Linked DNA regions of Alloyangia pacifica. The protein of the gene in region 3 interacts with the protein of the main gene of each other region in a pairwise test. Links are inferred from orthologs where the notes say so. Each region holds a gene or a part of one and is shown on either strand. Other genes may lie near its edges. The genes, in order: secG, ybgC and secA.

The links.
Region 1: the proteins of secA (region 3) and secG interact in binary tests that used the Escherichia coli proteins (3 or more experiments, as listed by UniProt). The link is inferred for Alloyangia pacifica from one-to-one orthologs.
Region 2: the proteins of secA (region 3) and ybgC interact in binary tests that used the Escherichia coli proteins (3 or more experiments, as listed by UniProt). The link is inferred for Alloyangia pacifica from one-to-one orthologs.

Annotation. Positions count from the first base shown.
Region 1 is NZ_CP022189.1:721,411-725,449, forward strand. What follows is about bases 576-3,293. They hold secG (preprotein translocase subunit SecG), read right to left. Parts: upstream 2,266-3,293; coding sequence 1,885-2,265; downstream 576-1,884. Other genes in these bases: CEW88_RS03510 (CTP synthase), read right to left, coding at 576-1,713; CEW88_RS03520 (DMT family transporter), read left to right, coding at 2,535-3,293. Also shown: more of CEW88_RS03510, read right to left, coding at 70-575; more of CEW88_RS03520, read left to right, coding at 3,294-3,476; CEW88_RS03525 (thiamine diphosphokinase), read right to left, coding at 3,397-4,039. UniProt on the Escherichia coli protein: Subunit of the protein translocation channel SecYEG. Overexpression of some hybrid proteins has been thought to jam the protein secretion apparatus resulting in cell death; while this may be true it also results in FtsH-mediated degradation of SecY.
Region 2 is NZ_CP022190.1:66,936-71,007, forward strand. What follows is about bases 402-3,152. They hold ybgC (tol-pal system-associated acyl-CoA thioesterase), read right to left. Parts: upstream 2,097-3,152; coding sequence 1,707-2,096; downstream 402-1,706. Other genes in these bases: tolR (protein TolR), read right to left, coding at 402-708; tolQ (protein TolQ), read right to left, coding at 712-1,407; CEW88_RS13330 (APC family permease), read left to right, coding at 2,227-3,152. In the rest of the region: CEW88_RS13310 (cell envelope biogenesis protein TolA), read right to left, coding at 1-203; more of tolR, read right to left, coding at 214-401; more of CEW88_RS13330, read left to right, coding at 3,153-3,414; CEW88_RS13335 (HNH endonuclease), read right to left, coding at 3,444-3,746; CEW88_RS13340 (TIGR03862 family flavoprotein), read left to right, coding at 3,856-4,072.
Region 3 is NZ_CP022189.1:526,233-530,865, forward strand. What follows is about bases 677-3,988. They hold secA (preprotein translocase subunit SecA), read right to left. Parts: upstream 3,601-3,988; coding sequence 877-3,600; downstream 677-876. Other genes in these bases: CEW88_RS02565 (translocase), read right to left, coding at 677-722; CEW88_RS02575 (peptidylprolyl isomerase), read left to right, coding at 3,785-3,988. In the rest of the region: more of CEW88_RS02565, read right to left, coding at 1-676; more of CEW88_RS02575, read left to right, coding at 3,989-4,633. UniProt on the Escherichia coli protein: Required for protein export, interacts with the SecYEG preprotein conducting channel.

The DNA.
Region 1 (4,039 bases), 200 kb from region 3 along the record:
CACCCGGAAAACGAAAACGCCCCCGAGGGAGTCCTCGGGGGCGTTTCTCATGTCAGCTGAAGCGCGGGTTCAAACCAGCCGCGAGACCTCTTTCGCCGCGCGGACGAAATCCTTGAAGAGGGGATGCGGATCGAAGGGCTTCGACTTCAGCTCGGGGTGGAACTGCACGCCGATGAACCACGGGTGATCCGGCCATTCGACGATCTCGGGCAGGCGACCGTCGGGCGACATGCCCGAGAAGCACAGACCGCCCTTTTCCAGCGCCTCGCGGTACTTGATGTCGACCTCGTAGCGGTGGCGGTGGCGCTCGTCGATGGCGGTGGTGCCGTAGACCTCGGCGACCTTGGACCCTTCGGTCAGCACCGCGTCATAGGCACCTAGGCGCATGGTGCCGCCCTTGTCGTCGGCCACCGAGCGGTTGACCTTCTGGTTGCCCTGCACCCACTCCTTGAGGTGGTAGACCACCGGCTCGAAGCGCTTCTCGCCGGCCTCGTGGTCGAACTCCTCCGAGCCGGCCTTGGCCACGCCCGCGACATTGCGCGCCGCCTCGATGACCGCCATCTGCATGCCGAGGCAGATGCCGAGGTAGGGCACCTTGTGCTCGCGCGCGAACTGGGCCGCCTTGATCTTGCCCTCGGTGCCGCGCTCGCCGAAGCCGCCGGGCACGAGGATGGCGTCGTAGCCTTCGAGATAGGGGGCGGCATCCTCGCGCTCGAAGAGCTCGGCGTCGACCCAGCTTACGTTGACCTTGACCCGGTTCGCCATGCCGCCGTGGGTCAGCGCCTCGGCGATCGACTTATAGGCGTCCTCGAGCTGGGTGTACTTGCCGACGATGGCGACGTTCACCTCGCCCTCGGGGTTGTGGATGCGCTCGGAGACGTCTTCCCACTTCTCGAGGTTGGGGCGGGGGGCCGGGGTGATGCCGAAGGCATCGAGCACGGCCTGGTCGAGGCCTTCGCGGTGGTAGGCCAGCGGCGCGTCGTAGATCGACGGCAGATCCTGCGCCGCAATCACGCTGTCGGAGCGCACGTTGCAGAAGAGCGCGAGCTTCTCGCGTTCCTTCTGCGGGATCGGACCCTCGGAGCGGCAGACGAGAATGTCGGGCGCGAGACCGATCGAGCGCAGCTCCTTGACGGAGTGCTGCGTCGGCTTGGTCTTCAGCTCCCCCGAGGCCTTGATGTAGGGCAGCAGCGTCAGGTGCATGAAGACGCACTGGCCGCGCGGCTTGTCCTGGCTGAACTGGCGGATGGCCTCGAAGAAGGGCAGGCCCTCGATGTCGCCGACCGTGCCGCCGATCTCGCAGAGCATGAAGTCCACCTCGTCCTCGCCGATCGAGATGAAGTCCTTGATCTCGTTGGTGACGTGCGGAATGACCTGGATGGTTTTGCCGAGATAGTCGCCGCGGCGCTCCTTCTCGAGCACGTTGGTGTAGATGCGGCCCGACGAGATGGAATCGGTCTTGCGCGCTGGAACGCCGGTGAAGCGTTCGTAGTGGCCGAGATCGAGATCGGTCTCGGCGCCGTCATCGGTGACGAAGACCTCGCCGTGCTCGAAGGGGCTCATGGTGCCCGGATCGACGTTCAGATACGGATCGAGCTTGCGCAGACGAACCGAGAAGCCCCGCGCCTGAAGCAGCGAGCCGAGTGCCGCCGAGGCAAGACCCTTGCCGAGAGAAGAAACGACACCGCCGGTGATGAAGATGAAACGTGCCATTGGCAGCGCGACCCCGTGATTTGCGTCAAAAAAGGAGGACACCCACGGCCCATCGAGCCGCAGCATCACGGGAGTCCACGTATAAAGGATTCGGGCCGCACTGTCTAGCCAACCGCAAGATGCTGTTGCGGCTGACAGGCGGCCCTCAAGCTGTTGTTAGTCGAGCAGTTCTTAGTCGGCGCTCGGAACCATCGGCGCATCCGCGCCTGCGTCATTTCCGCCCGACGGAGGGGGCAGGAGGCCATCGGTGTCCAGCGGAGCCGGTGCCGAGGTGTTCGTGTCTGTTGCCGGAGCGGAGCCCGAGAGACGGTCCATGACCGACACGCCGCTGGCATCGCTCGCCGCGAGCACCGTCAGGGTGATCGAGGTGATGATGAAGGCGATGGCCAGGCCCCAGGTGATCTTGCCGAGCGCGGTGGCAGCCGCGCGCTGGCTCATGGCCCCGCCGCCGCCGCCCATGCCGAGACCGCCGCCTTCGGAGCGCTGGAGCAGCACGACGCCGATCAGCGCGAGCGCGAGGAGGAGGTGCACGATAAGGATCACGTTTTCCATGGGGCGTCTCAGGCATTCCGGCTGTGTTGAACGGGCGCTATGTAGGCCAAGGAGGATGCACACGCAACCCGGCTCTTGGCTATGGGGGCAAAGGGCCGCGGCGCTGGGGCAGCCGCGCCGCGCCTGTTGCATGGCACCGGGGTCGTCGCAGCCGCGAAAATGCCCGGGGTCATCGCCTTCGCGGCGGCGCGAGCCCGGCTGGGGGGCGCTTCGAACGCGGAGCTGAGAATGCCTTGTGGGGTCGAGAGGGCGCGGCTAGGCTGCGCGTCATGGCTGGTGATCGTCCCCTTCTCGGTGTGCTCTTGATGCTTGGCTTTTGTGTCGTGGCGCCGATGGGCGATGCGACGGCCAAGCTGCTGGGCGACAAGGTCTCGATCGGCCAGCTGCTGCTGCTGCGCTTCGCCATTCAGGCGGCGGTGCTGATTCCTTTGATGATCGCGACGCGGGGCGTCTGTCGTCTGCGCGGCCGGGTGTTGGGGCTGACGGTGCTGCGCACGGTGATGCACATGCTGGGCATCGCGATGATGTTCGCCGCGCTGCGCTTCCTGCCGCTGGCCGACGCCATAGCGATTGCTTTCGTCATGCCCTTTTTCACGCTGCTGCTGGGGCATTACGTGCTCGGCGAAGAGGTCGGCTGGCGTCGCATGGCCGCGTGCGGGGTGGGCTTCATCGGAACGCTGCTCGTGGTTCAGCCCGCCTTTGCCGAGGTCGGCTGGCCGGCGCTGCTTCCGCTCGGTGTCGCGCTGAATTTCGCGCTTTTCATGCTGGTCACCCGGCAGATCGCCCGCGACGTCGATGCCATCTCGCTGCAGGCCGTCTCCGGCGTGATCGCGGTGGGGATCATGGCGCCGGTGCTGCTGCTTGTGCCGGGCGGCACGGTGCCAGGGCTCGCGCTGAGCCAGCCAAGCGCACCGGTCTGGGGGCTGATCGTCGCGATCGGGCTTCTGGGCACGCTTGCGCATCTGCTGATGACGTGGTCGCTGCGCTTTGCGCCGGGGGCCACGCTGGCGCCGATGCAGTACCTCGAGATTCCCGTCGCCACGATCATCGGCTTCGCGGTCTTCGCGGACCTGCCGAACGGGCTCGCGACGGTGGGCATCTGCGTCACCGTCGCCTCAGGGCTCTATATCCTCATGCGCGAGCGGGCCATCGCGAGGGCGCTTCGAGAAGCGCCCGTTCCAGCGCAGCCAGCGCCGTCACCGGCAGAATGACCAGCATCTTCGGCGCATCGAGGTGCAGCGTGACGCGCGGTGCATCGGTCTCGTTCGACGTGCCGGTGAGCAGGTCGGGCGTGAAGCGCAGCCCGTCGATCGGCCAGCGCAGGCCCTGGCTCGTTCCGCCGACCTCGGCCATCGGGTAGAGCGAGAAGCGGCTGCCGACCGGCAGATCGAGCGCCAGCTCGGGCGGGCAGAGTGCCACGACGTCCTCGCGCCCGACCAGCAGGCAGGGGCGGTCGGGGCGCCGCGCCAGCACCGTCATCGCCGCCAGCTGGTGGTCGAGCCGCGCGCCGAGAAACCCCGCCGCGTAGATCAGAGGTGCCTCGATACTGCGCAGGCACTTGTCGAAATCGGTGCTGTCCTGCTCGGCGATGCGGTGGATGCGCGCGGCGGGGATCCGGGCGCGGTGCTCCTCGGTCAGCGAGTCGAGATCGCCGATCACCGCGTCGGGGGTCACGTCTGCCGACAGCAGCGCCGCGGCACCGCCGTCCGCGGCGACCCGCGTTTTCGTCCGCGCCAGTAACGGCAGGAGTATGTCGGCCGGGCAGTCGCCTCCT
Region 2 (4,072 bases), on a different replicon or contig from region 3:
TCGGGCGCGGGCGGCGCGTCGATCTCCTGCGCCGTCTCGGGGGACTGCGCGGCACGGGTCAGCGCGGCGAACTCGGCTTCCGAGATCACCGTGACCGCCGAGGTTTCGACCTGCGGCGGATCGGGGCGGAACACGTTGCCGAAGATCGCCCAGAGGATCACGGCAAGGTGCAGACCGCCCGAGATATAGAGGTTCCTGCGCAAGGGCGCTCCCTCAGTTGCCGGCCGCGGGGGCCGTGCCGTCCAGCGCCGGGCCACCGGCGTCGGTCACAAGACCGATCGACGAAAAGCCGCCTCGGTTCAGCGCGCCCATGACCTTGGCGACGGTGTCATAGGGCACCGCGCCATCGGCGCGCAGGAAGATGCGGTCGTCGCTGCGCTCGGTGGCGATCGCCTGCAGGCGCGGCGTCAGCTCGTCCATCGGCACTTCTGTGGTCTGGATCATCACCATGCCATCGGCGGCGATGGTCACCGTCAGCGGTTCCTCAGCCTCGTTCGGCAGCGAGGAGGCTGCCGTCTTCGGCAGCTCTACCGGCACACCCACGGTCAGCAGCGGCGCCGCGACCATGAAGATGATCAGCAGCACCAGCATCACGTCCACCATCGGCGTGACGTTGATCTCGGCCATGGGTTGACCCCCGCCGCCGCCGCTGCGGCGACGCCGACGGCGGCCTCCGCCGCCTCCCTTTTTCATCACGCCCCCGGCCATGGATCAGGAATCCAGCTGGCGCGAGAGGATGGTCGAGAACTCGTCGGCAAACGCCTCGTAACCCGCGATAACGCGATCCGAGTCGGCCGAGAGCTTGTTGTAGAAGATCACCGCCGGAATCGCCGCGACCAGACCCAGTGCGGTGGCGAAGAGCGCCTCGGCGATGCCGGGGGCCACGACGACCAGCGAGGTGTCCTGCTGCTGCGCGATCTCGATGAAGGCGTGCATGATCCCCCAGACCGTGCCGAAAAGCCCGACGAAGGGCGCCGCCGAAGCGACCGTGGCCAGCACCGGCAGACCGCGCTGCAGATCCTCGGCCTCTTTCTGGATGGCAACATCCATCGAGCGGTCGATGCGCGCCGAGGCATTGGCGATCATGCCGCCATCCCCGCGATGCGAGCGCCGCCATTCGGTCATGCCAGCGGCAAAGACCCGCTGCGCCCGGCCGCGCGGCTCGGGGCCGATCTGGTCGAACAGCTCGTCCAGCGGCTCGCCGGACCAGAAGGCACGGTCAAAGACCGCGGCCTCGCGGCGCGCCTTGCGATAGGCGACGATCTTTTCAAAGATGATGGCCCAGGCCCAGACCGACGACAGGATCAGCATCAGCATCACCAGTTTGACGGTCAGCGTGGCGCGGGCGAAGAGCCCCCACATGGAGAAATCGATCTCCTGCGCGAGCGCGAGGGTATTTGCGTCCATAAGCCTGCTCTTCCTCATGGGCTATGAAATGGCCTCTGGTGCCGAGGCTCTGATTACCGGTCTGTGTAGCTGATTTGCAGGCGCATCTCCAACACATTGCCGTCATCCGCGCCGCGAGACCGGGGGAATCTTGCGGGAAGTCGCCCATTTCCGCAGGGGAAGGTGCGGGTTTCGCAGCGTCAACTCGCCGCGCTCGGCGCAAGGCACCTGTGCGGAGCGGCCCCGCCCCCATCCGCGCCCGCGCCCGCGCGCGCACTCGCCCGACTAAGTGCGCCTGGAAGAAAGTGCGGCTCCGGCGCTCAGTGCACCTGCTGGCGGATCGCGGCGGGCAGGCGCGCCGGGTGCCCCTCGGAGGTGATCGCCACCAGCGTCACCTCGGCGCGGAACAGCGGCTTGCCGTCGCGCACCACCTCCTGCGACAGACCCAGACGCACGCCGGAAACCGATTTCACCTCGGTGCGCACCAGCAGCTCCTCTTCGAAGCGCGCGGGACCGAGGTAGTCCGCCTCGATCCGGCGCACCACGAAGACCAGCCCCTCGGCGAGGCGCAGGGCGTTCTGGTCGATCCCGAGGCCGCGCACCCAGTCGGAGCGGGCGCGCTCGATGTACTTGAGATAGTTGGCGTGGTAGACGATCCCCGCCATGTCGGTGTCCTCGTAATAGACCTGCACCGGAAACTCGTGGGCCATGCGCCGCTCCTTGCTGGTTGCGGCGCGAGCCTAGTGCGCTGAGGGCGCGCCCGCAACCTGCCGCCGGCGCCTGGAACGCCCCCTGCCGTGACGCATTTCCTTTGGCGCCGCACGGGATTAACGTGCGGGCATGTTGACCTCCCTGATCCTCGGCGCTGCGCTCTGCACCGCACTCCTGCTGCTCTGGCCCCGTCTCTCCCGTGCCCGGCTTTGGCGTGCCACCGTCACCCCGCTCGCCTCGATCATCGGCAGCGGCTTTCTCGTGCTCGGCCCCATCCTCGAGAGCGCTTACGGCATCTGGGCGCCCGCCGTCATGGCGGCGCTCTGCCTCGGCGCCTGGCTCTTCGGCGCGGCGGTGCGCGTCAACATCGCGCGCCGCGCGCGCGGTCCACGCAGCCCCGCCGAGGAACGGCTGGAAAGCGGCGCCTCATGGGCGCTGGCCTTCGCCTACGTGATTTCGGTGGCCTACTACCTCAACCTGTTCGGTGCCTTCGGCACGCGTCTCACCCCCTGGAACGACCCGCTCCACGCCAAGCTTCTGACCTCCGCCATGTTCCTGCTGGTGCTGGGCGTCGGCTGGAGCCGCGGCTTCTCGGCGCTGGAGCGGATGGAGCAGATCGCCGTAGGGCTCAAGCTCGCGATCATTGCCGGGCTCCTGGCCGGGCTCGCCGCCTATTTCTGGGACAAGGCCGAGACCGGGGCGCTGCTCGCCAACCCGCCGACGCTGACCGGCTGGGCGGCGCTGACGCTGGGCTTCGGGCTGATCGTCACGGTGCAGGGCTTCGAGACCACGCGCTATCTCGGGGCCGAGTACACTGCCCCCACCCGCATCCGCGCGATGAAACTGGCGCAGGGGCTCTCGGCGCTGATCTACATGGCCTATATCGGGCTTATCGCCTATGTCTTCCCGCCCGGCACCGGCGACGCCAGCGAAACCGCGATCATCGGGCTGATGGGACTGGTGGCGCCGATCCTGCCGCTGATGCTGACCGGTGCGGCGCTGGCGGCGCAGTTCAGCGCCGCGGTGGCCGACACCGGCGGTGCCGGCGGGCTCGTCGAGGAGCTGACCCGCCGCCGCATCCGGGTGCGCTCGGCCTATGCGCTGCTGGTCGGGCTGGGGCTGGCGCTGACATGGACGCTGGACGTCTTCGAGATCATCGCCTTCGCCAGCCGGGCCTTCGCGCTCTACTACGCGCTGCAGGCAGGCATCGCGGCGCTGGGTGCCCGGGCCGAAGGACAAACCCTCCGGGCGCGGAGCTTCGAGGCGCTGGCGCTGCTGGGACTGGTGATCGCCGTCTTCGGCGCGCCAGTAGAATAGGGCCAGTGGAATAGGGCCGGGGCAGGCGCTCAGCGCTTTTTACGCCGCCCGCCCGAGCTGCGCGCATGGAAGGTCGGCGGGCGCTTGGCGACCCAGTCGAGAAACCCCGCCATGCGCGGATGCGCGCGCAGCGCCTCGGGGGTGTTGAACGCGCGCGCCAATTCGCCCTCGGTAAAGGTCGCGTGGATCTCGTTGTGGCAGATCTGGTGCAGCCGCACCACCGGCCCGCCCTTACCGCCCTTCAGCCTCGGGATCAGGTGATGCAGGCTCTGCTTGGCCTCCGGCGGGATCGGACGCAGGCAGAGCGGACAGATGGGATCGCTCTCCTCCATCCGTGCAACTTGCGCCCAGCGCCGCCGCGAGGCAAGACGGAGGGATGCGACACAGGACATCCCCGCCCCCACACAGCCCGCACGCGGGCACCCGTCCCGAGGCCGGCGCATGAGCGGCGCGCTGGTGATCGGCGGCGGCCCGGCGGGGCTGATGGCCGCCGACGCGCTGCTCTCGGCGGGGCACGCCGTGGTGCTAGCCGAGGCCAAGCCCTCGCTCGGGCGCAAGTTCCTGATGGCCGGCAAGTCGGGGCTGAACCTCACCAAGGCCGAACCGCTCGGGGAGTTCCTCGCACAATACGGCGCGGCCGCCCCTGCCCTGCACCCGA
Region 3 (4,633 bases):
TCGGCCATGCGCGCCTCGGGGCTGGCGGCATCGCCAAGGCGGGTCATGAACCCGCCCTCGCCGCGCGCGGTCCGGGTCAAATCTCCGGCGGCGGCCGCCCAGACGTGGCCCGCTTCGTCTCCGGCCGCGCCGAATTCATTGGCATGAAGGGCAAGCCCGCTCTCGCCACGCCATTGCAGCGCGACCCTGTCGTAGAAGGGCAGGGCCGGGACATCGGCCATGGCGGTCGCCCCCGCGCCAGTGGCGAAGGAGGCGATAAAGAGCGCCTTCTCCGCCAGCGCGGGCACCTCGACACGGAGTGTGCCGTCGGGCTGGGTGACCTCGGTGAACATCAGCCCGTTATGGTGGATCGTCACGCGCTCGGAAGCGAAGCAGGGGGCCACGATGTCGAGCGCGACCATCGCCCCGGCACCGGAACGCGCGGACATGGTGACCGAACAATCTGAGGCCGTGATCTCGGTCTCCTCGGGAAGGACCGCCGGGCGTGTCCCTGCCTCGGAGAGGGCGGCGGTGCGGATTTTCTGTGGCGCAGGCAGGCTGGCCTCGGCGGCGCGATCAGCGGGAAGCTCTGGAAGCCGGACCGAGGAGGTGTCCTCGATCTGGGCGATCTGCATGGCCCCGGCGCGTTGGCCGCGGGCGTCGAGCTGCTGCATCGCGAAGCCGATGATGACGGCCGCGCTGAGGGTCATAATTGCAAGTCTGTAGCTCTTGATCCGTCCCATGATCGTCCCCGACAACTGAACTCGTACCGGAAACAATCTGAGTCTCAAAAGAGGCATGGTTGCGGCAGTGCGGAGGAGTCATCGGGGCGGGCCCGGGGCATAGGCGCCCCGGGCCCGCCCCGGAAAGTCGGTCTGCGATGTCAGCGGCGCCTGATCAGGCGAGGCTACCATGGCAATGCTTGAACTTCTTGCCAGAGCCGCAGGGGCAGGGATCGTTGCGGCTCGGATTGCCCCAGGTTGCCGGCTCGTTCTCGTCGAAGCCGTCGACCAGAGGCTCGTGCGATTCCGGCACGGCCGCGTTCTCGCTCGGGCCGACCGCATGCGCCTGCTCGGCGAGCTTCTGCTGCTGCGCCTGTTGTTCGGCCATCTGCTGCAGCATCTTCTGCTGCTCTTCCTGGGTCATCGGGCGCACCCGGCCAAGCTGCTCGGTCACGCGCTCGCGCAGGGATTCCAGCATCGACTCGAAGAGCTGGAAGGCTTCGTTCTTATACTCGTTGAGCGGGTCACGCTGCGCATAGCCACGGAAGCCCACGACCGACCGCAGGTGCTCGAGCGTCAGAAGGTGCTCGCGCCACTTGGTGTCGATTGTCTGCAGCAGCACCTGCTTCTCGATCTGGCGCATGGTCTCGGGACCGAAGGCCTCGGCCTTCTCGGCCATCTGCTTGTCGGTGGCCTCTTCGATGCGCTCGCGGATGGTTTCTGCGTCGACGCCCTCTTCGTCGCCCCAGGCGATGACCGGCAGGTCGATGCCGAGCTTCTCGATGCACGCGGCGTAAAGACCCTGCATGTCCCACTGATCGGCATAAGCCTTCGCGGGCACATAGGTTTCGACCAACTCGTCGATCACCTCGTGGCGCATGTCCTCTGCGATCTCCGAGAGATCCTTGGCTTCCATGATTTCCAGACGCTGCGCGAAGATCACCTTGCGCTGGTCGTTCATCACGTCGTCGAATTTCAGCAGCTGCTTGCGGATGTCGAAGTTGCGGCCTTCGACCTTGGCCTGCGCGCGCTCCAGCGACTTGTTCACCCAAGGGTGGATGATCGCCTCGCCTTCCTTCATGCCGAGCTTGGTCAGCACCTTGTCGAGCCGCTCGGAGCCGAAGATGCGCATCAGGTCATCTTCGAGCGACAGGTAGAAGGAGCTGCGACCCGGGTCACCCTGGCGGCCCGAACGGCCGCGCAACTGGTTGTCGATGCGGCGGCTCTCGTGGCGCTCGGTGGCCAGCACGAAGAGACCGCCGGCCTCCTTCACCTCGGCCTCGGCCTTGGCGTGCTCGGTCTCGATGCGGGCGCGGATTTCTTCAGGGTCGGCCTCGGGATCGGCGGCGATGGCCTCCATCACGAGGAATTCGAAGTTGCCGCCCAGCTTGATGTCGGTGCCGCGGCCAGCCATGTTCGTCGCGATGGTGACCGCGCCCAGCTTGCCGGCGTCGGCGACGATCTGCGCTTCCTGCTCGTGCTGGCGGGCGTTGAGCACATTGTGCGTCAGCCCGGCCTTGCTCAGCAGCTGCGAGAGCAGCTCGGATTTCTCGATCGAGGTGGTGCCGACGAGGACCGGCTGGCCCTTCGCATGCGCCGTCTTGATCTCTTCGGTGATCGCCGCGTATTTCTCGGCGGTGGTGCGGTAGACCTTGTCGTCGTCGTCGATCCGCGCGATCGGCCGGTTGGTCGGCACTTCGACCACGCCCAGCTTGTAGATCTCGGCAAATTCCTCGGCCTCGGTCAGCGCGGTGCCGGTCATGCCCGACAGCTTGTCGTAAAGGCGGAAGTAGTTCTGGAAGGTCACGCTGGCGAGGGTGACGTTCTCGGGCTGGATCTGGCAGCCTTCCTTCGCCTCGATCGCCTGGTGCAGGCCATCCGACAGACGGCGGCCGGCCATCATCCGGCCGGTGAATTCGTCGATCAGCACGACCTGCCCGTCTCGGACGATGTAGTCCTTGTCACGGGTGTAAAGCTTGTGCGCGCGCAGGCCCTGGTTGACGTGGTGCACCACGGTGGTGCTTTCCGGGTCGTAGAGCGTCTGGCCCTCGGGCAGGATGCCGCGGCGGTGGAGCATGTCCTCGAGCGCCTCGTTGCCCTCGTCGGTGAAGGTGACGTTGCGGCTCTTTTCATCGAGCGTGTAGCCGTCCTCGGGCAGTTCGGGGATCAGCCGGTCGATGGCGACATAGAGGTCCGAGCGGTCCTGGCTGGGACCGGAGATGATCAGCGGGGTGCGCGCCTCGTCGATGAGGATCGAGTCCACCTCGTCGACCACGGCGAAGCCATGGCCGCGCTGCATCATCTGATCCAGTTCGGACTTCATGTTGTCGCGGAGGTAGTCGAAGCCCAGCTCGTTGTTGGTGGCATAGGTGATGTCGCAGGCATAGGCCTGCTTCTTCTCGTCCTCGGGCTGCTGCGGGTAGACCACGCCGGTGGTCATGCCGAGCGCGGCGAACACCTTGGACATCCACTCGGCGTCACGGCGGGCCAGGTAGTCGTTCACCGTCACCACGTGCACGCTCTTTCCGGAAAGGGCGTTGAGATACGACGGGAAGGTGGCGACCAGCGTTTTGCCCTCGCCGGTCTTCATCTCGGAGATGTTACCCTGGTGAAGGAAAATCCCGCCCATCAGCTGCACATCAAAGGCGCGCAGGCCGAGCGCGCGCTTGGCCGCCTCGCGGCAGTTGGCAAAGGCCTCGGGCAGCAGCGCGTCGAGGCTTTCGCCCTCGGCAAAGCGCTTGCGGAACTCCTTGGTTTTGGCGATCAGCGCGGCATCGTCCAGCGCCTCGTACTCGGGTTCCAGCGCGTTGATTTGAGCGATCAGAGGTCGGGTGGCCTTGATCTTGCGGTCGTTCGGGGTGCCGAACACCTTCCGCGCGAGTTTTCCCATTCCGAGCATGTGGCCTGCCTGTCCTGTCTGACAAAGTCGTGTTCCGCGTGAGGCATCCGCTTGCCCGCCTCGCACTCAACCCATATGACACAGGGGAACGACCGGCCTTGCAGAGCCTTGTGGCGATGTAAGCGGCAGGTTGGTAAGTGTCAACGCCGCCCGGTGGCGGGCGGCCAACTGGAAGGACGCCTAGATGCCCAAAACCCTCACCACACTGGGGGCGGCCGCGCTCGCCCTGACCCTCGCGCTGCCCCTTCACGCCCAGGATCAGGCTGCGGAGCAGACCGAGGCGCTGAGCGCCGACACCGTCGTGGCGACGGTGAACGGCACGGACATCACCCTCGGCGAGATGCTGGTCGTGCGCGCCAGCCTGCCCGAGCAGTACCAGCAGCTTGGCGATGACGTGCTCTGGGACGGCATCCTCGACCAGCTGGTTCAGCAGGAAGTGCTCGCACAGGACGAGAAGGCGGTCGAGACCAAGCGCGTGGACCTGTCGCTGAAGACCGAGCGCCGCACGCTGCTCGCCGCCGAGACCGTGTCGGCCGTGGCCGACGCCGCGGTGACCGACGAGGCGCTGCAGGCCGCCTATGACGCGCAGTTCGCCGATGCCGACCAGGGCCAGGAATACAACGCCTCGCACATCCTCGTGGAGAGCGAGGACGAGGCCAAGGCGATCATCGAAGAGCTGAACGGCGGCGCCGATTTCGCCACTGTGGCCAAGGAGAAATCCACCGGCCCGTCCGGCCCCAACGGCGGCGAACTCGGCTGGTTCAGCAAGGGCATGATGGTCGAGCCCTTCGAGACCGCGGTCGCGGACATGGAGCCGGGCGCGATCTCCGAAGCGCCGGTGCAGACCCAGTTCGGCTGGCATGTGATCAAGCTCAACGAGACTCGCGCCAAGGAAGCGCCGAAGCTCGACGAGGTGCGGGATCAGCTCGCCCAGCAGGTGCAGCAGGAAGCCGTCGCAGCCTATATGGACGACGCCGAGGCTGGCGCCGAGATCACCCGCAAGTCCTCGGGGGATATCGATCCCTCCATCCTG